Regions from separate parts of the Blautia sp. NSJ-175 genome, predicted to be linked through region 1. Evidence: predicted binding sites of a transcription regulator. Region 1 holds the regulator's gene; each other region holds the start of a gene.
What was found. The regulator Rex, encoded in region 1, represses fermentation and respiration genes when NADH is low (regulators of the CRP and FNR family bind a similar motif). The targets are predictions, from matches to a motif close to ATTGTTAANTANTTAACAAT.
Positions count from the first base shown of each region.

Region 2: MUB35_RS25150 (cobalt transporter) is a predicted target of Rex. The motif match lies at 7,588-7,607, and genes of this name have one in related genera.
Region 3: serC (3-phosphoserine/phosphohydroxythreonine transaminase) is a predicted target of Rex. The motif match lies at 8,445-8,464, and genes of this name have one in related genera.

Region 1 covers NZ_JALIFQ010000020.1:59,910-70,088, reverse strand. Annotated here, with positions in the region: gene MUB35_RS23780 (2-isopropylmalate synthase) at 1-424, shown strand, start outside; gene MUB35_RS23775 (GntR family transcriptional regulator) at 453-1,151, shown strand; gene MUB35_RS23770 (NADP-dependent isocitrate dehydrogenase) at 1,138-2,349, shown strand; gene MUB35_RS23765 (TetR/AcrR family transcriptional regulator) at 2,518-3,177, shown strand; gene MUB35_RS23760 (ABC transporter ATP-binding protein) at 3,164-4,063, shown strand; gene MUB35_RS23755 (ABC transporter permease subunit) at 4,060-4,857, shown strand; gene MUB35_RS23750 (ABC-F family ATP-binding cassette domain-containing protein) at 4,920-6,827, opposite strand; gene MUB35_RS23745 (redox-sensing transcriptional repressor Rex) at 7,000-7,644, shown strand; gene MUB35_RS23740 (bifunctional ADP-dependent NAD(P)H-hydrate dehydratase/NAD(P)H-hydrate epimerase) at 7,744-9,246, shown strand; gene alr (alanine racemase) at 9,243-10,179, shown strand, end outside.
Region 2 covers NZ_JALIFQ010000023.1:83,276-93,454, forward strand. Annotated here, with positions in the region: gene MUB35_RS25125 (efflux RND transporter periplasmic adaptor subunit) at 1-1,404, shown strand, start outside; gene MUB35_RS25130 (ABC transporter permease) at 1,408-2,634, shown strand; gene MUB35_RS25135 (aldo/keto reductase) at 2,742-3,578, opposite strand; gene MUB35_RS25140 (exonuclease SbcCD subunit D) at 3,779-4,924, shown strand; gene MUB35_RS25145 (SbcC/MukB-like Walker B domain-containing protein) at 4,921-7,527, shown strand; gene MUB35_RS25150 (cobalt transporter) at 7,653-7,994, shown strand; gene MUB35_RS25155 (CooT family nickel-binding protein) at 7,998-8,180, shown strand; gene MUB35_RS25160 (methylenetetrahydrofolate reductase) at 8,276-9,193, shown strand; gene MUB35_RS25165 (ATP-binding protein) at 9,231-10,001, shown strand; gene cooS (anaerobic carbon-monoxide dehydrogenase catalytic subunit) at 10,062-10,179, shown strand, end outside.
Region 3 covers NZ_JALIFQ010000007.1:204,647-214,825, reverse strand. Annotated here, with positions in the region: gene MUB35_RS13405 (alkaline phosphatase family protein) at 1-93, opposite strand, end outside; gene MUB35_RS13400 (GNAT family N-acetyltransferase) at 134-625, opposite strand; gene hydF ([FeFe] hydrogenase H-cluster maturation GTPase HydF) at 653-1,837, opposite strand; gene hydG ([FeFe] hydrogenase H-cluster radical SAM maturase HydG) at 1,851-3,272, opposite strand; gene hydE ([FeFe] hydrogenase H-cluster radical SAM maturase HydE) at 3,294-4,352, opposite strand; gene MUB35_RS13380 (DUF1015 domain-containing protein) at 4,356-5,591, opposite strand; gene MUB35_RS13375 (hypothetical protein) at 5,605-5,772, opposite strand; gene MUB35_RS13370 (phosphoglycerate dehydrogenase) at 6,093-7,256, opposite strand; gene serC (3-phosphoserine/phosphohydroxythreonine transaminase) at 7,259-8,341, opposite strand; gene ilvB (biosynthetic-type acetolactate synthase large subunit) at 8,495-10,179, opposite strand, start outside.

The sequences.
Region 1 (10,179 bases):
CGGCATGGATACAAGGGTCATCACAGAGCTTGCGGAGTACTACGAAAAAGAGATCGGATACAAGGTGCCCTCCACAACACCGTTTGTGGGAAGTGCATTCAATGTGACGAGAGCCGGTATCCATGCAGACGGTCTTCTGAAGAATGAAGAGATCTACAATATCTTTGATACGGATAAATTCCTGGGCCGTCCGCCGCAGGTGGCTGTTTCCAACACCTCGGGCCTTGCCGGCATTGCTCACTGGATCAACAATCATTACCGCCTGTCCGGTGAGAAACAGGTGCAGAAGAACAGCGAACTGGTGCAGATGGTAAAGGCATGGGTGGATGCCCAGTACGAGGAGGGACGCGTGACTGTCCTGACGGATGAGGAGCTGATATCCGTGATCGAGGAGAGCTGCGCAAGATTAAATATAACCTTATAAGGCAATGACATGTGAGGAAGGAAGCAAAATGGCAGGTAGAGAAAAGTCCCTGAGGGGCCAGGTGTTTGACAAGATCCGTTCAGATATTCTGAAAGGCCGTTACCAGCAGGGAGACGAATTGGTGGAATGTACCATAGGGAAAGAGCTGGGAGTCAGCAGAACTCCGGTCCGGGAAGCCATCCGGCAGCTGGAACTGGAGGGCCTGGTACGCCTGGTGCCAAACAAAGGAGCCTTTGTCAACGGGATATCCGCAAGGGACGTGACTGATATTTATTTGATCCGCTCCCGGCTGGAAGGGCTCTGTGCCCGGATGGCCGTGGAGAATATAACACCGGAACAGCTGGAAGCCATGGAGGAGGCCATTGTCCTGTCAGACTATCATGCAAAGAAAGAACACTATGAGCAGGTCTGCGAAATGGACGGCAAGTTCCATAAGCTGCTCTATGAGGCGTCCGGCAGCCGGATGCTTTCCCACACACTGTCTGATTTTCATCAATATGTACAGCGTGTGCGGCAGGTATCCATTATGAACCGCATGCGTCTGAATAAATCAGGCAGTGAGCACACAGAGATTCTGGAAGCCATAAAGAGCAAAAACGCGGATCTGGCGGAACAGGTAGCTGCAAGACACATATTTAATACAGTTGAGAATCTGAAACATTTTAATCTGGAAGAAATTCTGCGGGAAGAATACGGAAAGGAGAACGACAACAATGGAAAAAATTAAAATGACAACACCTCTGGTGGAAATGGATGGGGATGAGATGACAAGGATCCTCTGGAAAATGATCAAAGAGGATCTGCTTGCGCCATATGTGGAACTGAACACAGAGTATTATGATCTGGGACTGGAGTACAGAAATGAGACCGGCGACCAGGTGACAGTGGATGCGGCCAATGCCACAAAGAAATACAAAGTAGCGGTAAAATGTGCCACCATCACCCCGAACGCGGCCAGAATGGACGAGTATCACTTAAAGGAAATGTATAAAAGTCCCAACGGCACCATTCGTTCCATGCTGGACGGTACGGTTTTCAGGGCGCCTATTGTGGTAAAAGGAATCGAGCCCTGTGTAAAGAACTGGAAGAAACCCATCACTCTGGCAAGACATGCCTACGGGGATGTCTATAAAAACACAGAGATGGTCATTCCCGGACCGGGCAGGGTGGAGCTTGTATATACCGCGGCTGACGGAACAGAGACAAGAGAACTGGTGCATAACTTCACAGGTGCCGGGGTGGCACAGGGAATGCACAACTTAAATGATTCCATTGAGAGCTTTGCCAGAAGCTGCTTTGAATACGCGCTCTCCACAAAACAGGATCTGTGGTTCTCCACCAAGGACACCATTTCCAAAAAGTATGACCATACCTTCAAGGATATTTTCCAGGACATCTATGAGAAAGAATATAAGGATGCCTTTGAAAAGGCCGGTATTACATATTTCTATACACTGATCGACGACGCGGTGGCACGTGTGATGAAAGCCGAAGGCGGCTTTATCTGGGCCTGCAAGAACTATGACGGGGATGTTATGAGTGATATGGTATCCTCCGCTTTCGGCTCTCTGGCTATGATGACATCCGTGCTGGTATCCCCTCACGGATATTTTGAGTATGAAGCTGCACACGGAACCGTACAGCGCCACTATTACAAACATTTAAAAGGGGAAGAGACTTCCACCAACTCCGTGGCTACCATCTTTGCCTGGTCCGGAGCTTTGAGAAAACGCGGGGAGCTGGATGGAAATACAGACCTCTGCCTGTTTGCCGACCGGCTGGAACAGGCCACGCTCACTACTATCGAAAAGGGAGAGATGACAAAAGACCTTGCACTCATCACGTCAATTAAGAATCCTTCTGTATTGAACAGCCGTGAGTTTATACTGGCTGTAAGGAAGAATCTGGATGTTTTATACGCGTAAAAAATAAGCGTCTGCTGATTTAAAAGTCCATGTAAGAGAGAGAAACAAGTCCCTGCTTACATGGACTTATTATTTGTGAAAAAAAGTCTCGGGCAGGGGTTGAAAAATTTAGTCAATTTCTTATAATGGGTATTAACCGAATCGGTAAAGCATTAAAGGAGGCACAGGATGGAGGACAGACTTAGCAGTCTCTCAGAAGAGAAGAAGAACGCGGTTGTCAATGCAGCACTGGAAGTGTTTGGCACCAATGAATACAAACGGGCATCCACAGACCTGATCGCTGCAAAGGCAGGCATCTCAAAAGGGCTGCTGTTTTACTATTTTAAAAATAAGAAAGAGCTGTATATGTACATATTTGAGTATGTCATGGAGAAGGTAGGACCGCGCCTTTTAGACCGGCACTTTTTTGAAATAACGGATTATTTTGAGCTGCTGGCCTATGCAGCAGACAAAAAAGCCCGTATCCTCTCCAGTTTTCCCTTTCTTATGGAGTTCAGTGTCCGGGCATTTTTTACATCCAGGGAGGACGTATCGGAAGATATGAACTCTTTTATGAAAAACCAGATGGATACCATGTTCGTGGATTATTTCAAGAATGTAGATATGACTAAATTCAGGGAGGACATAGATCCCAAAGAAATACTGAACATGCTTCTCTGGCTCACTGACGGATATCTGCACCAGAGAATGTTTTATACCGATACGGTGGATGCGGATGAATTGATGCGTCAATTCAGAAAATGGTCAGAAATGCTGAAGCGGATCGCATACAAAGAAGAGTATCTAACCGAAATGGTTGGAAGGAGGCAAAAAAATGAACGTGATTGAAATCAGTCATATTACGAAAGACTATGGGCAGAACCGCGGCGTTTTTGATGTTAGTTTTTCTGTAAAACAGGGAGAGGTACTGGGGTTTTTAGGGCCAAACGGTGCCGGTAAGACAACCACGATCCGGCAGTTGATGGGATTCATCAAACCGGATAAGGGCAGACTGTCCATTCTGGATATGGACTGCTTCAAAGAGTCGGATAAGATCCAGACATCTCTTGGGTATCTGCCGGGAGAGATCGCTTTTATTGATTCGATGACAGGGATGGAGTTTATCCGCTTTGTGGCTAAAATGAAAAATATGAGAGATATGGGCCGGGCACAGGAACTGATGAAGATGTTTGACTTGAACGCGTCCGGCAAACTGAAGAAAATGTCAAAGGGCATGAAGCAGAAGATAGGAATCGTCTGTGCCTTTATGAACCCGCTGGCCAGCATCCTGATCCTGGATGAACCCACCAGCGGACTAGACCCTCTGATGCAGAACCGTTTTGTGGAGCTGATCCTTTCCGAGAAGAAAAAGGGAAAGACCATTTTGATGTCTTCTCATATGTTTGAGGAAATTGAGCGCACCTGTGACCGCGCTGCCATTATCCGAGACGGACGGCTGGTTGCAGTGGAGGAGATGGAGAAACTGAAAGAGGGGCGGCAGAAGGTGATTGATATCACCTTCCGGGAGGCGGATATGGCAGAGGCATTCGCTGCCGCATTCCCGGAGGCAGTCTATCAGCCCGGCAGTAAAACGGTAACGGCCAAGGTTGGAAAAAACCTGGATGCCTTTATCAAAAAAGCAGGCGCCTATACGGTCACGGATTTCGACGTGCGCACACAGAGCCTGGAAGAGTTCTTCATGCATTTCTACGGAGAGGGGGCAGCAAAATCATGAATGCTACACTGTTTAAAAAAGAGATCAAATCCAACTGGCTGCTGCTCGTCATTTTTCTTGTAGTGCTCAGTGTATACGGAAGTATGATCACCATGATGTTTAACCCCGAGATGGGAGACAGCCTGAAAATGATGGCTGACAGTATGCCGGATCTGTTTGCGGCATTCGGCATGGCTGACGTGGGCCAGACGCTGCTGGAATTTGTATCCGGATATTTATACGGAATGCTGTATGTGGCCTTCCCCGGGGTATTTATCATTATCCTATCCAACAGACTGGTATCCAGATATGTAGATAACGGTTCCATGGCCTACCTGCTGGCGGTACCACAGAAACGATGGAAGATCATGCTGACTCAGTGTGTCTTCATGCTGACCTGCCTGGTTGTCATGGTGGTATATGTGACCTGCCTGATTCTTGCTTTCAGTGAGGCGCTTTTTCCGGGAGAGATGGAGACAGGTGCTTTCCTTCGGATCAATGTGGGATTATTGGGTATCCTTGTATTTTTCGGCGGGACATGTTTCTGTGCATCCTGCTGCAGCAATGAGACAAAGACTTCCTCCGCGGTCAGCACAACCGTGGTGGTATATTCCATTCTCGTGCAGATGATATCACAGGTGGGGGATAAATTCGAGAAAGTAAAATACGCCACCCCCATAACCCTCTTTGATATTGACGGGCTGGCTGCAGGTGACGGGAAGGCGTGGATCATGTGCGGCATTTTGTATCTGGCAGGAATCCTGCTTATGGGAATAGGGATCATACGGTTCAGCAAACGGGATCTGCCTTTGTAAGAGATGGAATCGCAGACGGCCGAAGGATAGCAGCCGGATATAAAAAACGGGAGGAGCAGGCATTATGCCAGCTCTTCCCATTTTTCATACAGTTCTTCCAGCTTTTCTGCAATCTCAGCTTTTTCATTGGCAAGCCGGACGCATTCAGCCACATTGACGGCAACTTCAGGCTTTTCCATCTCACTGTCGATCTCTTTGTCCCTGGTTTCCAGGCGTTCAATCTCTGCCTCTGTCTTCTTCAGATCATTTTCACGCTTTCTCTGGCGTGCCTGTTCTTCTTTGCGCTGTTTCCAGTCCAGTTTCGTGGCGGATACGGATTCCGCAGCCTGTTCCTCCTCAAGGCCCGGCGCATAGATGCGGGTGAGCTCCTCCCTCTTCTCCATGTAATAATCATAGTTGCCGATATAGTTTACCATACTCTGGTTGGTCAGCTCCAGGATCCTGGTGGCGGTACGGTTGATAAAGTAACGGTCATGGGATACATACAGCACCGTACCCGTATAATTGCGCAGGGCCTCCTCCAGGATCTCCTTTGACATAATGTCAAGATGGTTGGTAGGCTCATCCAGGATCAGGAAATTGGCTTCTGAGAGCATGAGCTTTGCCAGGGATACGCGGCCCCGTTCCCCGCCGCTTAAGGATGCGATCTTTTTAAAGACATCATCCCCGGTAAAGAGAAAGGCAGCCAGCAGATTGCGGATCTCCGTGTTGGTGAGCTTGGGAAAATCATCCGAAATCTCCTCGAAGATGGTTTTTTCCATATGCAGCACGTGGTGCTCCTGGTCATAGTAGCCGATGTGTACTTTACTTCCCAGATGGAAGACGCCGGCGTCGGCCGGGACCAGCTCGTTCAGTATTTTGAGTATCGTCGTTTTTCCGGTTCCGTTATTCCCGATGATGGCCACACGCTCCCCGCGTTTGATGGAAAAGTTCAGATCAGAAAACAGCGGGAGGGAGGGAAAGGATTTAGAGAGATGTTCCACGGTCAGCACATCCATGCCGCTCTCTATGCGGGGCTTCAGGTAAATACGCATGGACGCGTTTACCTCAGTCGGTTTTTCTATGACTTCAATCTTATCCAGCATCTTTTCCCGGCTCTCAGCCCGCTTAATGGACTTTTCCCGGTTGAACTGCTTTAATTTGGCAATGACTTCCTCCTGGTGTTTGATCTCCTGCTGCTGATTGAGGTAGGCCTGGTAGGCATCTCTGCGAAGCTGGGCCTTTTTCTCACTGTAGGCGGAATAGTTTCCGCTGAAGGAGCTTACCTTTCCGTTGTCAATATCAATCACCTTGGTCACGATCCTGTCCAGAAAATACCGGTCGTGGGATACGATAAGGACAGCTCCCGGATAATTCAAAAGGTACGTCTCCAGCCAGGAGATGGAGTCCATATCCAGATGGTTGGTAGGCTCATCCAGAAGGATGATATCCGGTTTTGACAGCAGCAGACGGCCAAGGGCCACACGGGTTTTCTGGCCTCCTGACAGGGTGGAGATTTCTTTTTCAAAGTCACTCTCCGGAAAGCCGAGTCCCTTCAGTACGCCCACAAGCTCACTTTTATACGCATAGCCGTTCTCCATCTCAAACTCATGGGTCAGCCGGGAATACGTCTCCATCAGGCGGTCCAGCTCCTCCCCTTGGGCGTGCTTCATCTGTTTTTCGGTTCTGCGCATATGAAGCTCCATATCCAGAATATGCTGTTTGACCTGGAGCAGAGAGTCATAGATGGTGAGCGCGCTGTCCAACTCCTGATGCTGGGCCAGATAGCCGATGGTCCTGCCCCTTGATAAGATTACCTCTCCGCTGTCCGCGGGAATCTCCTGCATGATGATGCGCAGCAGTGTGGATTTTCCTGCTCCGTTGATGCCCACCAGGGCGGCTTTTTCGCGTTCTTCTATATGGAAGGAGGCATCATGGATCAGATTCATGCCTCCGAACGATTTTTCAATGTTTTGACATGCCAGTATCATTTTATACGAATCTCCTTTATCTTTTGGTTCACCCTTCCTATTATATCGGAAATTCAGAATTTGACAACAGATAAAAACAACAATAACTGGAATTGTATTTGACTTTATTTTAACAATTATATATAATATTCCTATATGAAACAGAAAACTTAGACATAAGGAGGGTAAAGTCGTGGACGAAAAATGCATATCAAAAGCAGTCATCAGAAGACTTCCCCGATATTACAGATATTTAGGAGAACTTTTGGAAGATGGTGTGGAACGTATTTCCTCAAACGAGCTGAGCAGCAAGATGCGCGTGACCGCATCCCAGATTCGCCAGGACCTGAACAATTTCGGAGGATTCGGGCAGCAGGGATACGGCTATAATGTGCAGTACCTGTATACAGAGATCGCCAAGATCCTGGGGCTCGACAGGACCCACAACATGATCATCATCGGAGCCGGCAATCTGGGACAGGCACTGGCCAATTATGTACAGTTTGAAAAGCGCGGATTTAAAGTGGTGGGTATATTTGATGTGAATCCGGTTCTGAAAGGTATCTCTATCCGTGGGAACGAAATTCTTATGATGGATGAACTTCCCCAGTATCTGAAGGATAATGATGTTCAGATAGCAGCGCTGACTCTGCCTAAGAATAACGCGGAGGAGACAGCCAACCTGCTGGTGGAAAACGGAATCAAAGCCATCTGGAATTTCGCACATCTGGATCTGGAGGTCCCGGAGGATGTCATCGTGGAAAATGTACACCTTTCTGAGAGCCTCATGCGATTGTCTTATAACCTGAATTGTTATGTGACCGAACATAAAAAGTAAGAAAAGGCTGCTGCGGAATTTTTGCGGCGGCCTTTTGCTCTGCAGGAAGGTTTGACAGACTTCCCTGATTCATACCGGAATAAGAGAGGAGTGTATGATATGAAACAAATCGTAACCGGCGGACAGATGAAGCTATTGGATGAATACACGATCCACGAGATCGGGGTTCCCTCCCTGGTACTTATGGAGCGGGCAGCTCTGAGTGTCTGTCAGGCACTTCGGGAGGAAAATTTTCCTCTGAAAAGAGTTCTGGTGCTCTGCGGTACCGGAAATAACGGTGCGGACGGCGTAGCGGTGGCCCGTATGCTCCATATGACAGGTGTCTCGGCAGATATCTGTATACTTGGAAAAAAGGACCATTATACAGAAGAAATGAGAAAGCAAGTGAAAATTGCAGAAAATTATCATATATCCTTTGTCAAGAATGCAGTACCTGCTGAATATACTACTATAGTAGATGCTGTCTTTGGTGTAGGTCTGTCCAGGGAAGTGGGCGGAAAATACAGGGACACCATCGAAGCTCTGAACCGGTCAGGGGCAAAGGTCATGGCAGTGGACATTCCATCAGGTATCAGTGCTGATACGGGGAAAGTGCTGGGCTGCGCAGTGAAGGCTGATGTGACAGTCACCTTTGCTTATGAGAAGGCAGGTCTTTTATTCTACCCGGGCGCATCCTGCGCGGGCAAGGTAAGGACGGCTGATATCGGAATCTACAGGCTGCCTCAGAATGATTTTGAACTGTCCATACAGAGCTGTGAGGAGAAGGATCTGTGCCGGATTCCGGCGAGAAAGCCGGACGGGAACAAAGGAACTTTCGGGAAAATATTCCTGGCAGCCGGCAGCCGGGATATAAGCGGCGCGGCATATCTCTCCGCCTGTGCGGCTCTTAGGGCCGGCGCAGGCATGATAAAGGTACATACCAGGGAAGAGAACCGTCAGGCACTGACCACAATGCTGCCGGAGGCCATGTACAGCTTTTATGACGATGAAGAGATCCGAAAAGAACAGATCCGGGAAGGGCTTGCATGGGCTGATGTGATCGGGGTAGGACCGGGACTCGGCACAGGACAGCAGGCGGAAGATATTTTGTATACCATACTGGCGGAGGGCAGAAAACCTCTGCTGATCGACGCGGACGGCCTGAATCTGCTGGCCGGCAGAATGGAAGTGCTGTCCCAGTATCCGGCACCGGTCCTTGTGACACCGCATCTGGGTGAGTTTTCCAGAATCTCCGGGGTATCTGTGGAGGAGTGGAAGGAAGCGCCTCTTTACCTGACAAAACGTTTTGCCGGGAAATATCACCTGACAGTCGTGTGTAAAGATTCACGTACCGTCATTTCCGACGGCGGCGAGGAGATATTTATCAACACCTCCGGCAACAGCGGTATGGCAACAGCGGGAAGCGGGGACGTGCTCTTTGGCATCCTCATGGGATTTTTGTCCCAGGGACTTTCAGCCAGGGAGGCGGCAGCTCTCGGCGTTTATTTCCACGGTATGGCAGGGGATATGGCCGCCGCCCAAAAAGGTGAGTACAGCATGATTGCCGGGGATATCATTACACAGACAGCGGAGATCTTGAAGAAAAGAGGAGCAGTTTTATGAAGACACCAAACAGGATTTACGTTTCCATAGATTTGGATGCGGTTTCCTATAATCTGGAAAATATGAAGAAGAATATCCATGAGGACACGAAGATCATAGCCGTACTCAAAGCGGACGGCTATGGACACGGAGCGCTTCCCATTGCCGAACACATAGAATCACTGCCCTATATTTGGGGATTTGCAGTGGCCTGTGTGGAAGAGGGACTTGCTCTTCGGGAGGGCGGCATCAAAAAGCCTGTTCTGATCCTTGGATATACCTTCCTGGAAGATTACGAGACGATTATCAAGAACGATTTCCGTCCAACCGTTTTTACCGGTAAGATGGCTGAGGATTTATCGGACACGGCAAAGCGGCTGAACAAAACAGTAAAGATACATATTAAGCTGGATACAGGCATGACCCGTATCGGCTATCGCGACTTACAGCATGATGTACCGGAGATTCTGAAGATTGCAGAGATGCCCGGCCTTGAAGTAGAAGGTCTGTTCACACATTTTGCCAGAGCCGATGAGACGGACAGGGAACCGGCGTATGTGCAGCTTGAGAGATACCTGAAATTTGTCCATGCACTGGAGGAGAAGGGGCTGCATGTGCCTCTGAAGCACTGTTCCAACAGCGCAGGTATCATCCGTATTCCCGAGGCGAACATGGATGCAGTGAGGGCAGGCATTATTCTGTACGGCCTGTATCCATCCGACCAGGTGGAAAAGGAGCCGGTGCCTTTAAAACCGGTTATGGCTCTCAAAAGCAGAGTTGTATACATAAAGACAGTGGAACCCGGCGTGGAGATCAGTTACGGCGGTACCTTTGTCACAACACGCCCGACCAGGGTGGCCACGATTCCCGTGGGGTATGCGGACGGGTACTGCAGAGGGCTGTCGGGCAGGGGCAGCGTGCTGATACGAAGCAGGCGCGCGCCTATTATCGGAC
Region 2 (10,179 bases), on a different contig from region 1:
AAGCCGGGAGACTCTCTGGTTGCTTTTGACGTGTCCACACTGGAACAGGATAACCAGAAGGCACAGCTCAATGTAAGCGCCACGGTAAACGGTTCCAAGGACAGTATGGCAAAGGCAGCCCAGACACAGCAGAAGGCCAATGAAGCAGCCGGTAAAGTCCCCACACTGCAGGCCAATGTGGACAGCTACCAGGAGTATGTGGCATCTCTGAAAACGGCCATTGCGGACAGGACAAGGGAACTGAGCGATTGGGCAAAGCAGACATCCACAGAGGTCAGCGTGGCTCTGACCCAGGCACAGGCAGATCTGACCAAGCTGCAGCAGGACCTTGAAGCCCAGAAAGGCGAACAGCAGCAGCTAAATGCCCAGGCAGAGGAGCTGCAGGCGTCTATTGCCGAGGCAAAGAAAAATAATCAGGATACCGCAGATCTGGAAAGACAAATGAAGGATTTAAAGGCCCAGGCGGAAAACATGGAGCCGGCGATCGATGACCTGACTTCACAGATCAATGACAAGAGTGATGAGGTGACACAGCTTCAGATCGATCAGATCGAAAGCCAGTCTGCTTCTGATCCGACAACCGATGCCCAGATTGTAGAGTGGCAGAATGAACTGGAGAGTGCCACCACAGAGCTCTCAGAGCTGCAGTCAGAACTTGCCGAACAGAAGAGTCTGGCAGACAGCGCGGATGGTGTACAGGTGACAGAAGCAGCCAAAGCGCAGATGCAGGCCACCAACAATATAGCCGAGCTGGAGGCAGCTACCCTGGAAGAACTGCTGGAAAAGGGGAAACAGGGACTTCAGGCTGAGTTTTCAGGAATCGTCTCCAAAGCAGACACGTCGCAGGGCTCTGCAGCCACACAGGGCATGGAGCTTATTACCATTGCCAGCAACGAGGAGGTGGCAGTCAATGTGACCGTGTCAAAATACGATTATGACAAGCTGAAGGAAGGCCAGAAGGCATCCATCACCATAGCAGACCATACATACAAGGGAACTGTCTCACGTATCAGCAAGATGGCTACCACCAATGAAAAAGGCGCGCCGGTCATCTGGGCTGAGGTTAAGATCGACAATCCGGATGACAACATTTTCTTAGGCGTGGAGGCAAAGGTATCGATTGAGACCGGCAGTGCCAAGGGCGTTGTGAGTGTTCCTGCCAATGCGGTGAACACAGGAAAGGACAGTACCTTCTGCTATGTGGTCAAAGACGGCGTGATCGCCAGGCAGGAAGTGGAGACCGGAATTTCATCTTCTGAGTACACAGAGATCAAGAGCGGCCTGAAGCCGGGCGATTCCGTGATCACTGAGCTTCCGGACGGATTTGCGGAGGGCATGAAGGTGGATGAGACGGCTGCGGGCAGCACGTCCGGCGCGCAGACTGCAGATGTGGTAAAGGAGTAGCCTATGGCACAGTTAGCAGAATACTTGAAGATGGCTCTGCAGAATATCAGGGCAAACAAAGGCCGCTCCCTTCTGACCATGCTGGGAATCATTATAGGTATCTCCTCTGTTATCACCATTATGTCAGTGGGTTCCGGATTTCAGGGTGAGATGAACCGGCAGCTCAATTCCATTGCCGGGGGACAGATCTGCATTTATTCCAATGAAGAGGGGCTCAAGCGGGAGGAATATATGAACGCGGATGATTTCGCTGCGATCGAGCAGGAAATCCCCGGAGTGACAGGAACTTCCCCTATATTTTCCGATTCGGGTACGACCCAGTCCTCAAAGGGCCAGTTTGATCTGTCCGTTACAGGCGGAGGAACGGCCCAGCAGGAGATTTCCAAGTGGAAAGTGGTAAGCGGACGCTATTTTAACCAGAGTGATATCGATACAGGAAATAAAGTTTGTGTGATCAGTAAAAAAGATGCCATTTCCCTTTTCGGCACAGATGATGTTCTGGGCATGAATCTGGAATTCAGTGTCTACCAGAGCACTGTGGACTTTACCATCATCGGAATCGTGGAGCAGGAGAATCTGGGAAATATGGTTTCCGTGGATTATGGGGATGTGAAAAGAATATCCGCGGATATTCCTTATACGGCCATGGAGAATTTCGGCTATGACACTTCTGTGACCAATTATCTGTACATCACCACAGACGGCAGTGCAGATACCGGTCAGGTGGCAAATGATGCCATTGCGCTGCTGAACCAGCGCCACTACAGTCAGGGAAAGAATTATTATGACATGGAGGACTTCAATGACCAGATGAAGCAGATCAACTCCATGCTGAACATGATCACAGGATTTATCGCCTTAGTGGCAGGAATCTCCCTGCTGGTAGGCGGCATCGGTGTCATGAACATTATGCTTGTGTCCGTGACGGAGAGAACAAGAGAGATTGGCATCAGGAAATCCCTGGGAGCCAGAACCTCCTCTGTTATGGTCCAGTTTTTGGCGGAATCTGCCATTATCGCCTGCATTGGCGGTGTGATCGGCATCATTATCGGTGTGCTGCTGGCCTATGCGGTCTGTTCCATACCTACCCTGGGATTCGCACCGGGAATCAAGGTGTCTACAATCCTGATCGCAACCCTGTTTTCATCAGGAATCGGTATCCTTTTCGGCGTATACCCTGCCAGAAAAGCAGCGAAGCTGAGTCCCATCGAAGCGCTCAGAAGAAATTAAAAGAAATGAACAAATGAGAAGAAAAAGTACCGCACAGAGTGATATCAAATACTCCTGCGGTACTTTTTGTATGGGGAAAACCCCGGTATGTATGATGTTTTTGGATATCAGTCCTTATAGTAGGGAATCATATCCTCAGGGATACCGGCAGTGCGCTGGTGGGCATCCATAGCAGTAATGGCATCCATCTCCTCACGGGTCAGGGAAAAATCAAAGATTTCCGCATTTTCTCTGATGCGTTCTTTGTGTACGGACTTGGGAATGACGGATATTCCCTGCTGGACTGCCCAGCGAAGTCCGATCTGTGCGGTAGTCTTCTGGTATTTTCTTCCGATCTCCAGAAGAAGCTGGCTGTGGAGATAGGCACCCCGGGCAAGAGGCGCATAGGCCTGTACCGCAATATTGTTCTCCCTGCAGTAGGACAGAAGCTCCGGCTGGTTGAACAGCGGATGGAATTCCACCTGATTGACTGCGGGTACCACGTCAGAGACTTTTTTCAGCATTTCCAGGTCATGTATGTGGAAGTTAGAGACGCCGATAGATTTCACACGCCCTTGTGTCTGGAGCTTTTCTAGAGCTTTCCAGGTGTCTGTATAACAGCCGGGCACAGGCCAGTGGATCAGATATAAATCCACATAATCAAGTCCCAGGCGCTCCAGACTTCTGTTGAAAGTATCTTCCACGTCGCCGATTCTCTGTGCGGTATTCCATATTTTCGTTGTAACGAATAATTCCTCTCTTGGTATGGTAAGAGCCTTGATTCCGCGCCCCACGCCGTCTTCGTTTTTATAAACAGAAGCGGTGTCTATGAGACGGTAGCCGGCATCTGCGGCATCTGCGATCGCTTGTTCCACCTCGTTCTCACCGACGGCTTTGTAGACACCCAGACCCAGAAGCGGCATCTGGCGGCCATCGTTCAGAATGATTTTTTCGTTGAAAGACATAACAGTCCCTCCTTTAAATATTACCTTATTTCAATCCATGCTCACTGTGTTATTTCTGCCGGATACTTAGACAGTTTACCATAGAAATGTGAAATATTTACTCCGAATTTATTAACTTTTTAATAAATCCGTGCTACTATTATAAGAAGTGCAAGCTAAAATGCAACGAAATGCCAAAATATGGCAGTGGAGGATATCGAATGAAATTTTTTCATATGGCGGATCTGCACCTGGGAAAAAAGCTGCTTGGGGAGCCGCTGTGGAAAGAACAGCAGTATATATTAAGCCGTGTTGTGGCCATGTCTGATGAGGAGAAGCCGGAAGCTGTTTTGCTGTGCGGGGATATTTACGATAAGTCCATTCCCTCCTCGGAGGCTGTGGGGCTGCTGGACTGGTTTCTGGAAGAATTGTCCGTCCGTGGGATACAGACATTTTTGATCAGCGGCAACCACGACGGAGCCCAGAGGCTTCAGTTTGCCAGCGGGATCTTAAAAAAAGAGGGGATTCATATTGCAGGTACGTTTAAAGGGGGGCCGGAACATATTGTGCTGAGTGATGCGTTCGGCCCGATTCATGTGTGGATGCTTCCTTTTCTGCGGCCCGGTATGCTCCGCCCATTTGCGGAGGAAATTCCGGAAACTTATGAGGAGGCCGTGAAAACCGCACTGCATGGCGCGGTGCTTCACAGGGAAGAGCGGAACCTGCTTCTGGCACATCAGTTTGTCACGGCAGGAGGCAGAAAGCCGGAAATCTCCGATTCGGAACAGCGTTCCCTGGGCGGTATCGATCAGGTGGATGCCTCAGTCTTTGGAGTATTTGACTATGTGGCGCTGGGGCATATCCACAGACCGCAGAAAATGGGGGATGTAAAGATACGGTATGCAGGTTCTCCCCTGAAATATTCTTTTTCTGAATGGAATCAGACAAAGTCCGTGACTGTGGCAGAGCTCAGAGAGAAAGGAAGTCTGTCCGTCAGGAAGCTTCCACTGGAACCAAAAACAGAGATGGCTGTCCTAAAGGATACCATGGAGGCCCTCGCTTCGGAAAAATACAGGAAATACAGAGAAGGATATTATCTGTCCATAGTCATGACCGATGAGGAGACTCTGGAGCATCCGATGGAGAGGCTTAGAAAAATATTTCCTGGTATGCTGGAATTTGCCGTCGAAAACCGCCGGAGCAGATCCGGTGGCATATCGGGCAGTGCAGAGCTGCAGTGTCTGAAAAAAACACCCCTTGATCTGTTCGGGGAATTTTATGAAAAACAGAATGGGATTCCCATGTCTGACACAGAACAGGAGCTGCTTGAAGAGGTGATCAAAAGCATGGAAGAGGTGGGAGTATGAGACCGATAGAGCTGGAGATGGAGGCTTTTGGGCCTTATGCGGGCAATACCTGTATCTCTTTTGAGAATTGTCAGAGAGCAGGGCTGTTTCTGATCTGCGGTGACACAGGAGCCGGCAAAACGACAATCTTCGACGGCATTGCCTTTGCGCTGTACGACGCAGCCAGCACGGAAGTCAGAAAGCCTGAAAATCTCCACAGCGATTATGTGGAGGAGAAGGCCATGAGCAAAGTGCGTCTGCTGTTTTCCCACAAAGGAGAGCAGTATCAGGTGACCAGGACGTTTAATTTGAACAGGAAGCATGAAGCGCTTCTGGAGTGCCCGGACAAAAGTGTGCTGACGGGAAGAAGGGCAGTGAACCAGAAGCTGCAGGATATTCTGGGGCTTGATTACAGGCAGTTTAAACAGGTTTCCATGATTGCCCAAGGTGAATTCATGAACCTTCTGCTGGCAAAAAGTGACATGAGAAGCGAGATTTTCCGGAAAGTATTCGACACGGAATTCTATAAAATCATCGCGGACCGTCTGAAAAGCATGAGTATGCAGCAGCGGGAGGAAGAAAGGCTGAGGGAAGAGCGCCGCAGGCAGGTCCTGGAGTCCTGGGATGCGCTGCATCCGGAATGTACACTGGGGGACAGGGAAAAAGAGGATATTTTCGCGGTTCTTGACAGCCGTATCCTTTCCTCCCGGGAAAAGGAAAAGAGCAGCCGGAAGGAGGAGCAGCGCCTGGAAAAAGAAAAAAACAGAGCCCTTAAAAATCTGGAACGGATACAAAAGGATAACGGAGAACTGAAGAACCTGGATGCCCTGAGGCGGGAGCTGGAAGGGACAAAAGTGCAGGCCGGACAGATCAGAGAGCTGGAAAAAAAGCTGTCTGAGGGGAAGAAGGCAAATCTTTATATCAAACCTCTTGCCGAGGATTGTGCAGCGAAAAAAAAGTTGGAAACTGACGAGGAAGTGCGTATAAAGGAACTGAAGTCTCAGACAAGGGAACTGGAACAGGAGAAAAAGGCACTGCTTATCCAGGCAGCCGCTGCGGAGAAAGAAGAGAAGCTCAGCGCAGAGATAGCAGCGCTGGAAGAACAGCTTTTGCTTTACGGGAAATGGCAGCAGGAGGCTGAGGTCCTTCTGAAACTGGAATCACGAAAGGAAGAACTGCTGGAAAGTGCAGAGAAGCAGATCACGGCACAGAAGGAGCAGGCAATCGCTTATGAAACCTACAGGGAGGAATTTTTCAGAAGTCAGGCAGGCCTGCTGGCCAGGGACCTGGAAGAAGGAAAACCCTGTCCCGTATGCGGCTCCAGGGTACATCCGGCAAAGGCTGCCTGTGAAAAACAGGAGCTGAGCGAGGCAGCGCTGAAAGAGATGGAGGCACAAAAGGAGAAGACATCTGCAGAACTGCAGAGGACCCTGACAGCCCTTGCGGAGAATGAGAAGGAATGGCAGACCAGAATGGAGCATCTGCGCAGGGAAGAGGTACTGGCAGGTAAAAAAAGCGGTGCTGCCATGCAAAAAAAAGCCTCCTCACTGATAAAAGAGACAAACGCGCGCCTGGAGAGAAAGAAGGCGAAAAGCCGCCCGGGTCTTCCGTCCCAAGAGGCGGTCAGGAAAAGACTGGAGGAGAATGCGCAGCGCCGGGCAGCCGCGGAAAGAGAGACACAGATCTGTGAAAAACGAGGAGCCAGGCTGGCAAAGGAAAGAAAAGAGGCAGAAGGAAAGCTGCTTCTGGAAGTAAAACAGCAGAAGTTTCCAAGCAGGGCAAAGGCCATGGAGGCATGTCTGGACAGAGAAGAGCTGGACCGTATGGAGAAAGAAACACAGGCATATGAAAATCATGTGAGGGACCTGCAGATCAGGATCAGGAGCCTGGCGCCTTCCCTGCGCGGAAAGAAACTGTGCCCGGAGGAGGAGGTACGGGAACAGATACAGCGGGCGGAACAGCAGCTGAAAATTGTGCGTAATAAACTCCGGGAGGAGTACAGTGCTCTTGAAAGGACAAAAGAGGTGCGCAGACAGCTTCAGGTATTGTTTGAGGAGAGCAGCAGGACAGAGAAGACCAGGCTGGCTCTGCAGGGCCTTTCTGACACTGCCTGCGGCAGCCTGAAGGGAAAGCCGAAGATATCCCTGGAGCGCTATGTGCAGTCCGCTTATTTCCGTATGATCACCCAGGAGGCCAACAGGCGGCTGGAACACATGTCTTCAGGCAGATACGAACTGCTCGTGCGGGAGGAAAAGGAAAATCTGCAGTCCAGGTCCGGCCTGGATCTGGATGTCTATGATTACCATACCGGCAAGGTGAGAAGCATCCGTTCCCTGTCCGGCGGAGAGAGCTTTCAGGCAGCGCTGAGCCTGGCCCTCGGTGTCTCCGGGGTCATCGGGCAGTTTGCGGGTGGCATCCGGGTGGAGACCGTGTTTGTTGACGAGGGTTTCGGCAGTCTGGATGAGCAGTCTTTGGAGACTGCGGTGGAGACTTTATCGGCTCTTTCCAGGGAGGACTGCCTGGTGGGAATCATCTCCCATGTGCCGGAGTTAAAAGAGCGTATAGAATGCAGGATAGAGGTGGAAAAAAACAGGGGCGGAAGTTCCGTGTTTTTCACCGCTTGAACCTCTAAAAAAACATAAGAATAACTTGATAAAAAAGCCGAAAGCATGTATAATGAATTTATTGATAAATTATTGTCATTTACTGCGCCCAAAAGCGGGAAAAGCAGTAGGGAAAGGATGGAAAAATGCATTTAATCAACGACGAAAATGGCAACATGGTTCCTCACGGACATGACCATGAGCATGACCATGTTCACAGCCATGAACACAGCCACGGCTGCAGCAGCTGTTCAGAGGGCGAATGTGGCGGAAATTGTACAGAGGAAGTGGTAGCACTTTTGAACTATATGCTTTCCCACAACGAGCATCACGCACAGGAGCTTGATCAGATGGCAGATAATCTGTCAAAGCTTGGCATGGAAGATGCAGCCAAGACCATCAAGGAAGGCGTTGCTGATTTCCAGAAAGGAAATATGCGTCTGGGCCTGGCACTGACACTGGTAAAAGAACATTTGAAGGAGGCGTAGGCTATGTGTCTTGCAACTGTACAGAGAAGCGATGACAACACGGTCATCTGCAGAAATGTGAGCAGAATCGACGTAGATGGTGAAAAGCTTATCATACGTGACATCATGGGCGAGGAGCGAACCATTATCGGTAAAATATTAATGGTGGACCTTGCAAACAGCCTTGTTAAGCTGGACTGCCAGTAAGCAGCAGAAAAAGTATGGAGGACTTTCTGCTGTGCCAACACACGATTTTAGGGCTTCGGCCTTAAAAATAAATAAACAAAGCGGAGGTAGTAACTATGAAATTATCTGAAGCAATGAAGAACAAAATGCTCCTTTCATTTGAGCTGTTCCCACCAAAGACAGACAAAGGTATGGAAAATCTGCCGGGAACGATCGAGCATCTTTGTAAGTACCAGCCGGAGTACATTTCCTGTACATACGGTGCGGGCGGAACCAATGTGGGCAAGAACATGGATGTATGTAAAATGATCAAAGACGCCGGAACCATCCCGGTAACACATTTTACATGTATCGGTAACACCGCAGAAGGAATCAAAGAACAGCTTCAGAATTACCTGGACAATGGCGTAGATCATATGCTGGCACTTCGCGGCGACCTTCCATTCGGATGGACAGGAACCGGCGGAGATTTCGCTTACGCAACAGATCTGGTAGCTTATGTCCGCAAAGAATTCGGCGATAAGATCGAAATCGCTGTAGCAGGTTCACCGGAAGGACATATCGCATGCCGCAGTCTTGAATCTGATATCGCTGTCCTGAAACAGAAACAGGATAACGGTGCTGACTACATCATGACTCAGCTTTGCTGGGATATGGAGCAGTTCAAACGCTGGCTGGATGCCATCCGTACTGCAGGCGTTACAATGCCGGTTGACGTTGGAATTATGCCGATTCTGGATCAGGCTGCTACAATCAATATGGCACTGTCACGTAATGGCTGTGTAATGCCGCGTAAACTTTGCGAGATCATCTCCAAAAACTGGATCTTCCCGAATCCGTTCGACAAAGATCCGTTCGACGCTGCTGTTGATGAAAAGAAAGCAGCATTCAAAGAGGCAGGTATCGAGTACACGATCAGACAGATCGATGAGTACCGCGCACTGGGCGTTAACGGTATCCATCTGTATGCTCTGAACAAATGGAAAGACGTATCTGAAATCATTGACAGATGCGGTCTTCGCACACTTGTTTAAAATGTATTAAAATCATATTTTAGGAGGTGCCCTTTTCATGGCACATGTAATTGCAATTGCCGGCAAAGGCGGCGTAGGCAAGACGACCCTGACAGGCCTGATCATCCAGTATCTGGCTGAAAAAGGCAGGGGACCGATTCTTGCAGTAGATGCAGATGCGAATTCAAACTTAAATGAAGTCCTGGGCATGGAGCTTGAGGCAACTCTGGGCGATATCCGTGAGGAAGTGGCCCGTGCGGAGATGTCAAAGGAAAATCCCATTCCGGCCGGAATGACAAAAGCTGATTATATGGAATTCAAGTTTGATGATGCATTGATTGAAAATGATGATTATGACCTGCTTGTCATGGGACGTACCCAGGGGAAAGGCTGCTACTGCTTCGTGAATGGACTTCTGCAGGCTCAGCTTGCAAAGCTGCAAAAGAATTATCCATATATCATCGTGGACAATGAAGCCGGTATGGAGCATATCAGCAGAGGCGTTCTTCCCAGTATGCAGACAGCGATTCTGGTCAGCGACTGCTCCAGAAGAGGTGTTCAGGCAGTGGGCAGGATCGCGGAACTGATAAAAGAATGTGACATGCACCCGAAGCAGGTTGGGCTTATCATCAACCGTGCGCCGGGCGGGGTACTCAATGCGGGCACAAAAGAGGAGATAGAGAAACAGGGCCTCACCCTTTTGGGAATCGTCCCGCAGGATGAAACTGTATATGACTTCGACTGCGACGGTACACCCATCGTGAAGCTTCCGGAAGATTCACCGGTGAGAAAAGCGATCAGGGATATCGTGGACAAGCTGGAGTTATAAAACCGGGGAAGCGGACCCGGATAAAAAAGCAAAAAGAGGCGAAAAACAAGGAGGATATTCATGAGTGAATTCAAATTAACCACAGTAGAAGAATTTGAAGCTGCTACTGCACGTCTCCTGGAAACAGGTGCAAAAGTCGGTGCTGACGCTTGGCAGTTCCGCGTAAAAAATCAGACAC
Region 3 (10,179 bases), on a different contig from region 1:
ACAGGGCAAAGTCTTATGACCGTATTCTGCGCCGAATCTTTTTAATACAGAGCAGGATAAATTCACCAGGCTATTGCTGTAATCTGCAAACAATTTTTATCCTCCCCTTTCTTCCTTTCTGCTGCCGGATTCTTTATCTGTTCCTTCCCGGCTGCAGATCCATCGCAAATTCAATCTCATGCATCAGCAAAATTCCATTTGCCCCAATCAGAGGGATCTCCGGTTTCAGCTTTCTTGAAAAGTTCAGGGCATTGTGGTACAGATGTGACATATCAAATCCGCAGCGCTGGTAAAAGCGGATAGCCTGAATGTTGTCATTTGTGGTGATCACCACAAGCCTTCTGCATTTTTTCTTTTCTGCTGTCTCTTTTACCTTTTCGATCAGGTTTCTTCCGATCCCCCGGCCCTCCTGACGGCTGTCCAGGGATATGATCTCACAGATACCGTCCCGGATCAGGTATGTGAGAAGGCCCACAATGTTTCCCTTTTCCCAGACAACAATGCCGTCTGTCCCGGTCATATCCACAACTCTGCCGCGAATGACCATCTCTGTTGTGAGCCACTGGCTCTCTATGAATTCATTGACGCGTTCCCGGTTTGTCTCATCAATTGGAACATACTCCATTAAACTGCCCTCCCGCATATTTACTGATCACCGGAATATTTCCAGGCTCCGCTGCAAAATACCGTTCATATGCGCAATGGCTATACCGTAATTTGTCATAGGCACACCCTGCAGGCCAGCCTGGTTCCTGCGCCACTGCATCTCCCGCTCATTGAGCATACAGCCTCCGCAGTGTACCACCAGCCGATATGGTGTCAGATCCTCCGGAAAACCGGTTCCTGAGGTAAATGCAAAGTCAGGCTTTTTCCCGGTATGCGCCTCAATCCAGCGGGGCATTTTCACCGTACCGATATCATTGCACTGCCGGTGATGGGTACAGCCCTCACTGATCAGCACTTTGTCCCCGTCCTCCAGACGGTCAAGGGCATAGGCACCCTCCAGCGCGCCGTCCAGGATCCCTTTATACCGTGCGAACAGTATGGAAAAGGAAGTAAGAGGGATATCAGCCGGAACCGCTTTGTCCACCTTCCCGAACACCTGGCTGTCTGTAATGACAAGCCGCGGTTTTTCTCCCAGACGTCCAAGTACATCCTCCACCCTGTCATCCTGCACGGCAAGGGGAACTGCACCTGTATCCAACAGTTCTCTGATCACCTGCTGCTGAGGCAGGATCAGCCTCCCTTTCGGTGCCGCTTTATCAATGGGGATCACCAGGAGCACAAAGTCCCCCGGTGACACCAGGTCTTTTACAAGAGGACGTTCCTGCCCTTCCTTTGCAAGGCTTCCCAGCTTTTCCTTCAGTTCAGTAATGTGAACACCCTGTCCGGCACTCACGTAGATTTCATGATCTGTCTTCGGTTCTCTCTCCTCTGCCAGCAGATCCATTTTATTGTATACCACAAGATACGGCAGCTTTCTCTTTTCAAAGAGATCTATGAGCTGTAGTTCCATGGGGACCAGTTCTTTTCCCGCCTCCACCACCAGGACTGCCACGTCTGTTTTGTGGAGCACCTGCTCCGCCTTTTTTACCCGGAGAGCGCCCAGGCCTTCCTGGTCATCATCCATACCCGGCGTGTCGATAAACAAAACAGGACCTATGGGCAGAAGCTCCATGGCTTTCTGCACCGGGTCGGTGGTGGTTCCCTTCACATCCGATACCACTGCCATCTCCTGCCCTGTGACTGCGTTGAGCAGACTGGACTTTCCGGTGTTGCGCCGCCCGAAAAAGCTGATATGTACCCTGTTTGCAGAGGGTGCTGCGTTCAGGCTCATGTATATCCTCCTCTCAGAAACGGAAATCTCTCTCCCCGTTCTCAATCTTTGCCAGGCGTTCCACCACGATCTCTCTTGTTCTTTCCCTTGGAATGTTCACAAGTTCTGACCGGATCAGTTCTTCTCCGATTTTTCTTGTCTCAGGGCTTGCGTAATCCATAAGGAACTCTTTCAGGGTCATCAGGGCATTGGGGTGGCAGCAGTTCTGAATCTGTCCTGTCTTGCACAGGCTCATGAAACGATCACCGGTTCTTCCTTCCCTGTAACATGCAGTACAGAAGCTGGGGATATATTTCATGTCCATCAGCCAGTGCACCACCTCATCCAGGGTTCGCTTGTCTGACACATCAAACTGCTCGGAGTTCTCATCCTCCGGTTCCGGTTCGCTGTAGCCGCCCACGCTTGTCCTGGAAGCACCGCTGATCTGGGAAATGCCAAGGTGAAGCACTCTCTCCCTGCACTCCTTACTCTCTCTTGTGGAGATGATCATACCGGTGTAAGGCACTGCGATTCGGATGCAGGCAACCAGTTTCGCGAAAATATCATCATCAATACCGTTGTCAAAAGCAGACGGATCGATATCATCTGCGTGTTTTACCCTCGGAACGCTGATGGTATGCGGGCCGACTCCGTGAACCGCCTCCAGATGCTCCGCGTGCATGAGAAGACCGGCAAATTCATAGCGGTACATCTCAAGCCCAAACAGTACACCTAGTCCCACATCGTCAATGCCGCCCTCCATGGCTCTGTCCATGGCTTCTGTGTGGTAATCATAATTGCTCTTCGGTCCTGTGGGATGCAGTTTTTTGTAGCTCTCCTTATGGTAGGTCTCCTGGAACAGAATATAGGTACCGATGCCGGCGTCTTTTAATTTCCTGTAATCCTCCACTGTGGTGGCCGCGATATTTACATTGACACGGCGGATTGCGCCGTTTTTATGTTTGATGCTGTATATGGTCTTAATGCTCTCCAGTATGTATTCAATGGGATTGTTGACCGGGTCCTCCCCTGCTTCCAGAGCAAGGCGCTTGTGGCCCATATCCTGCAGAGCGGTTACCTCTTTTACGATCTCTTCCTGCGTCAGTTTCTTTCTGGCTATGTGTTTGTTTTTTCTGTGATAAGGACAGTACACGCAGCCGTTGATACAGTAATTGGACAGATAAAGGGGCGCAAACATAACAATCCGGTTTCCGTAGAAATCCTTTTTAATCTGTTCAGCCAGTTTGTAAATCTCCTGGTTTTTCTCCTCTATGTCGCAGTCAAGCAGTACGGATGCCTCCCTGTGGGTGAGTCCCTTTCTGAGCTTTGCCTTCTCAAGGATCTGGTCAATAAGCGCTTCATTGTGCTTATTTGCCTCAGCGTAGGCAAGTGTCTCTTGGATTTCCTCATGGGAAATAAATTCCTCTGCTTTCAGTGATTTCGGATTGTAATTCATTTTTACCCTCTCCTTTTCTCTTTACCGGGTGTACATTTTGGTGTCCCCCCGGTCTACAGTCACTTCACAGCCGATTTTCTTCATTCGGCTGCGAAGAAGTTCCAGTTCGGCGGCATTTTCTGCGCCGGTATAAATTTTATGGTCGTACAGTTCATATTTCCCCTGTACCAGTGAAGCCGATAAATTCGGCATAACCACATTGGCTCCTGCCAGTATGCCTTTCTCCCGCCCGTCATCGGAAATGGTTCCAAGGGCAGTTGTGGCCGGAAGCAGGACTTTCGGAAGCAGCAGGCGGATCAATCCCAGAAGATACAGAGTAAGCTCTGCACTCCCCGGGGCCTTTGTTCCAAATGGAGTGTCCCTGTGGGGGATGAAAGGCCCGATTCCCACCATGGCAGGCTGGAATTCTTTCAAAAACAGCAGTTCATCAGCCAGGTTCTCAGCCGTCTGCCCCGGCGTTCCTACCATAAATCCGCATCCTGTCTGAAATCCAATGTCCTTTAGATTTCTCAGACATTCCTGTCTGTGAGCATAAGACATGGAGGGGGGATGCAGCGTGCGGTAATGTTCCTCGCATACAGTCTCATGCCTGAGCAGATATCTGTCTGCCCCTGCATCAAAAAACTTCTGATAAGCTTCTCTCTCCTTTTCCCCCACGGAGAGCGTCACTGCGCAGTCGCTGTGCTCCTTTTTTATGTCCCGGACCAGCTCTGCGATCCTGTCATCCGTATACCAAGGGTCCTCTCCGCCCTGCAGCACAAAAGTTCTGAACCCAAGAACATAACCTTTCCGGCAGCACTCCAGGATTTCCTCCCTGCCCAGGCGGTAACGCTCTGCCTTTCGGTTTCCTTTTCGGATTCCGCAGTAATAACAGTCATTTCTGCAGTAATTGGTAAACTCGATCAGCCCTCTGATATAAATGCGGTTTCCGTAATATTTCTCCCGCATCCCGGCTGCTTTGCCGAACAGATATCCGGCAAGTTCCTCATTCCGCTTTTCGATCAGCGCGATATAGCTCTCCCTGTCCAGGGACTCTCCTGCCTCTAAGCGGTCAATTTTATCAAATAAATTCTCTGTCATAGTCTATATCCTGTGAATAAACAGCCCGCTTCTCAGCTTTGGCTCAAACCAGGTGGATTTCGGCGGCATCAGCTTTCCTGCGTCCGCAACCGCAAAAAGCTCTGCCATGGAAGTGGGATACATGGAAAAGGCTGCCTTACAGTCTGTCTGCACACGTTTTTCCAGCTCACCCAGTCCCCGGATTCCCCCGATAAAATCAATCCGGGGGTCTTTTGCCGGCTCCCGGATCCCCAGCACAGGTTCCAGAAGGTTATTCTGAAGCAATGCCACATCCAGTCCGTCCACCACATCTGTAGCCCGGTATTCTTCCTTTATCTTAAGTTTATACCATCTGTCCTCCAGATACATACCGAATTCGCCTTTTTCCCGGGGCGATACTGCCTCTGTTCCCGGTTCGGACACGGTAAAGCGCTCCTTTATTTTTTCCAGGAACTCTTCCGCGGAATATCCGTTTAAGTCTTTTACCACACGGTTGTAATCCAGGATTTCCAGTTCCTCATCTGCAAACAGGGTACACAGAAAGTAATTAAAGGGCTCCCTGCCCGTATAATTGGGATTCTCCCGGCGTCTCTTCAGACCTGCTTTGATGGCTGAGGCCGCCCTGTGATGGCCGTCTGCGATATATATGCTGTCCATGGCCTGAAAGGTCTTCTCTAACTTGTGGATCATGGCTGACTCATAGATCATCCATCCTCTGTGACGGATGCCGTCCTCTGATACAAAGTCGAAAATGGGAAAATCCTTTTTCTTCACATCCATCAGATGCTTAAAATCCGCATTGGCACGGTAGGCCAGGAAAATAGGCCCTGTCTGCGCCTCCAGCACATCCACATGGCGGATGCGGTCCAGCTCTTTTTCCACTCTGGTGTTCTCATGTTTTTTGATGACACCGTTTAAGTAATCGTCAATCGACGCACATGCCACGATTCCTGTCTGCACATGCCCGTTTCTGGTAAGCTCATATAGATAAAAATTGGGGTCCACATCCTGCAGAAAGTCCCCGTCCTCCATCATCTTCCAGAATATCCTGCGGGCCTGTTTGTACACCTCAGGAGCGTACATATCCGTATCATCCGGAAACTGTGTCTCCGGACGGTCAATCTTCAGAAAGGAATATGGATTTTTTTCGGTCTCCTCTTTCGCCTCTTTTCTGTTATATACATCATATGGCAGTGCGGCAATTTTAGATGCCAGGTTCTCCTGGGGACGCACTGCACAAAATGGTTTAACTACCGCCATTATCAAATCTCCTTTATAGTTTTTTCTCCATAACGCGGGCAGCAACTTCGCAGACACCATTGAATACCTTTCCCAGACGCCTGCGGTTTCTGCCAAGCGCGCCAAAAAAAGATTTCATCCGCTTTGCACTGCGGATTCTCTTCTGTATGAATGTTTTCGGTTTTTTTATTTTTCTGCTCATTTTCACACCCCAAATATATTGATGCCTATTTATAACGCCATAATAAAATTATACCGTATATAGTCTTAAAATACAATGAAATAGGCACAATAATTTGCACACTTTCCGGCGGATTTATGACTGACAGAGGTATTAAAAAAACACCAGACGGGGATTGCCTTGACTCTTTCCCCGCTGGTGCTTTTTTCGACCCTGGTTTATTTATCTCCATAGTGGTAACGACAGGATAATATATATAATTTCCGGAATATCCACAAAAGGGCCCGCCCTGAAACCACAGTCTCAGGACAGGCCCATATCCGTCTATTCTTTTAAAAGGGTCATTTCACAATACGCACGCGGTAAACACCATGAATCTTTTTCAGCTCTTTTGCCACGTCTCCGGAAATCGGTGTGGAAACGTCGATCATAGTATAGGCGAAATCGCCTTTACTCTTGTTGGTCATGTTGGAGATATTCACGCCTGCATCACCCAGCACTTTTGTGAACTGGCTGATCATGTTCGGAATATTTTTGTGGTTGATCGTCACTCTTCCCACGTCCACACAGGCCCCTGTATCACAATCCGGATAGTTTACGGAATTCTTGATATTTCCGTTTTCCAGATAGTCCATAAGCTGTCTGACAGCCATGACAGCACAGTTGTCCTCGGATTCCTCTGTGGATGCTCCCAGATGAGGAGTTACCAGGGTATTCGGGGTACTGGTCACAAGAGGGTTGGCAAAGTCTGTCACGTATTTTTTCACTTTTCCCTCTTTCAGGGCCTCCGCCAGAGCTTCCTCATCCACCAGAAGATCTCTTGCGAAGTTCAGGATAACCACGCCCTCTTTCATCTGGGCGATCTCATCCGCGCCGATCATCTTTCTTGTGGATTCCATCAGCGGCACGTGAATGGTGATATAATCGCATTCCTTGTAGATCACATTCAGGTCATTGATGTGGTGAATGCTTCTGGAAAGGTTCCACGCAGCATCCACGGAGATGAAGGGGTCATATCCATAGACTTCCATTCCCAGATGTACCGCGGCATTTGCCACTTTTACACCGATGGCGCCAAGACCGATGATACCCAGCTTTCTGCCGCTGATCTCACAGCCGGCAAACTGTTTTTTCTTCTTTTCAGCCAGCTTTCCGATATCCTCTGTGGCTTCCTGGTGCTCCAGCCACTCGATACCGCCCACTATATCCCTGGATGCCAGCAGCATTCCGGCAATGACCATCTCCTTTACACCATTGGCATTTGCTCCCGGTGTGTTGAAGACTACCACGCCGTCCTTTGCGCACTCTTCCAGCGGAATATTGTTGACGCCGGCACCTGCTCTGGCAATGGCAACCACATTCTTCGGAAGCTCCATCTCATGCATGTTTGCACTTCTCACCAGCACGGCATCCGCATCAGACATATTGTCCGTGCTCTCGTATTTTGCCGGGAAATGCTCCAGTCCTACGCTGGAAATGGGATTTAAACAGTGATATCTGTACATGATCAAGCATTCTCCTTTTCAAATTTTTTCATAAAGGCAACCAGAGCCTCCACGCCCTCTATGGGCATGGCATTGTAAATGCTGGCACGCATGCCGCCTACGCTTCTGTGGCCTTTCAGATTCACAAAGCCTGCCGCCTGGGCCTCTTTGATAAATTTCGCATCCAAATCCTTATCTCCTGTGACAAAGGGAACATTCATAAGGGAACGGGAAGCCGGTTCCACGGTACCTTTGAACATTACGCTCTCATCCAGGAAATCATACAGGATCTTTGCTTTTTTCTCATTGTGCTCTTTCATGGCTTTCAGGCCGCCCTGTTTTTTCAGCCACTGAAATACCTTGCCACACATGTAAATGCCGTAGCAGTTCGGTGTATTGTATAAGGACTCCGCGTCCGCATGTGTCTTATAGGTCAGCATGGTCGGTGTTCCCGGAAGCACATCCTCTGTGATCAGATCCTCACGGATGATGGCGATCACCACACCTGCAGGGCCGATATTCTTCTGCGCGCCGCCGTAAATAATACCGTATTTCTCCACGTCCATCGGTTCGGAGAGGAAACAGGAGGAAACGTCCGCCACCAGGGTCTTGCCCTTTGTGTCCGGCAGTGTTTTAAATTTTGTTCCGTATATCGTATTGTTCTCGCAGATGTACACATAATCCGCATCCGGGCTGATGGGAAGGTCGGAACAGTCCGGAATGTAGGAGAAAGTTTTATCCTCAGAGGACGCAATCTTGTTGGCTGTCCCGTACTTCTGTGCCTCCTGCCATGCTTTTTTCGCCCACTGGCCTGTTACGATGTAGTCAGCCACTTTGTTTTTCATCAGGTTCATGGGGATCATGGCAAACTGCTGATGGGCACCGCCCTGCAGAAATAATACTTTATAGTTATCCGGAATATGCAGCAGCTCTCTCAAATCTGCCTCCGCAGTATGTATGATATCCTCGAATGCTTTGGAACGGTGGCTCATCTCCATAACAGACATGCCTGTTCCTTTATAATCCAGCATCTCTTCTGCCGCTTCCCGCAGCACTTCCTCCGGCAGAACAGCCGGTCCTGCTGAAAAGTTATAAACTCTGCTCACTTGTTGTTTCCTCCTCTGTTGATTTACTCTTCAAAACGGTTACGCCACATGCCCCCTCTGGGGACACGTGGCATAAATTGCTTGACAAGAAGTATTCTACCTCTTTGTTATATTATTGTCAATAAAAACATTTGTCTTTCTACAAAAGACATATTATTTCTGTTTTGCTTTCAGGTCTTCCTCGTCGAACGCATCCTCAATGTTGGCCCCTGCCGGTACCATTGGGAATACCTTATCATCACTGTCGATCATGCAGTCCAGAACCACCGTTGTATTTAACCGGATGGCTTTTGCAAGGGCTTCCTGCAGCTCCTCTTTTGTGGTCACGCGGATACCCACTGCTCCCATGGCCTCTGCCAATTTGACAAAATCAACTTTGTCTTTTAATACTGTATTAGAATATCTGCCCTCATAGAACAGCGTCTGCCACTGACGTACCATTCCCAGCACCTGGTTATTGATGACCACTTGGATAAGAGGTACATCATTTCTGGTGGCTGTTGCGATCTCATTCATGTTCATACGGAAACAGCCGTCTCCTGCCACATTGATGACCACCTTGTCCGGATTGCCCATCTTGGCGCCGATGGCTGCCCCAAGGCCGTAGCCCATGGTTCCCAGGCCGCCAGAGGACAGGAAGGTGCGGGGTGTTTTATATTTGTAATACTGGGCAGCCCACATCTGGTGCTGTCCCACCTCTGTTACAATTATGGCATCGCCTTTTGTCTGGCGGTAGATCTCCTCGATAATGGCAGGACCGCTTAAGCCCTCCTGGTTGTAGCGCAGAGGATATTTTTCTTTCAGCTCCTCTATGTATCCCAGCCACTCTTTATGTTCTTTCTGCTCCAGCATATCATTCAGGCGTTTCAGAACTTCTCTGGCGTCACCCACAACGCTGCAGTCAACCAGCACATTTTTATTGATCTCCGCTGCATCCACATCTATCTGGATCACCTTCGCATTTCTGGCAAAGTTTCTGGTATTGCCGGTCACACGGTCACTGAATCTGGCACCCACGGTGATCAGCAGGTCACATTTTGTCACACCCAGATTGGAGGCTTTGGTTCCGTGCATCCCCAGCATACCGGTATACAGCTCATCCTCGCCGGAAAATGCGCCTTTTCCCATAAGGGAATCGGTCACAGGAGCCTGGATCTTGTGTGCAAGTGTGCGCAGCTCCTCCCAGGCGTTGGACGCGATGGCTCCGCCGCCCACAAAGATAAAGGGACGTTTTGCCTCCCGGATCATATCTGCTGCTTTAGCCAGATCTGCTTCTTCAATCTCAGCCACATAGGGTTTCACCGGCTTTGGCACTGTAGTTTCAAATTCTGTCTTGGCTGCAGTCACATCCTTGGTGATATCCACAAGGACAGGGCCGGGCCGTCCGCTCTTTGCAATGACAAAAGCACGACGGATGGTCTTCGCCAGCTTTTTCACGTCTTTTACGATAAAGCTGTGTTTTGTGATCGGCATAACCACACCTGCGATATCTACCTCCTGGAAGCTGTCTTTTCCCAGAAGGGGAACACCTACGTTACAGGTGATGGCAACCACAGGCACAGAATCCATATGTGCTGTGGCAATACCTGTTACCAGGTTGGTGGCGCCGGGGCCGCTGGTTGCAAAACACACACCCACTTTCCCTGTGGAACGGGCATAGCCGTCCGCTGCATGGGCTGCACCCTGCTCATGGGATGTGAGTACGTGATGAATCTCATTGCTGTGTTTATATAACTCATCATAAATGTTCAGAATCGTTCCGCCCGGATAACCGAAAACGGTATCTACACCCTGCTCTTTTAAACATTCGATTACTATTTCTGCTCCTGTCAACTGCA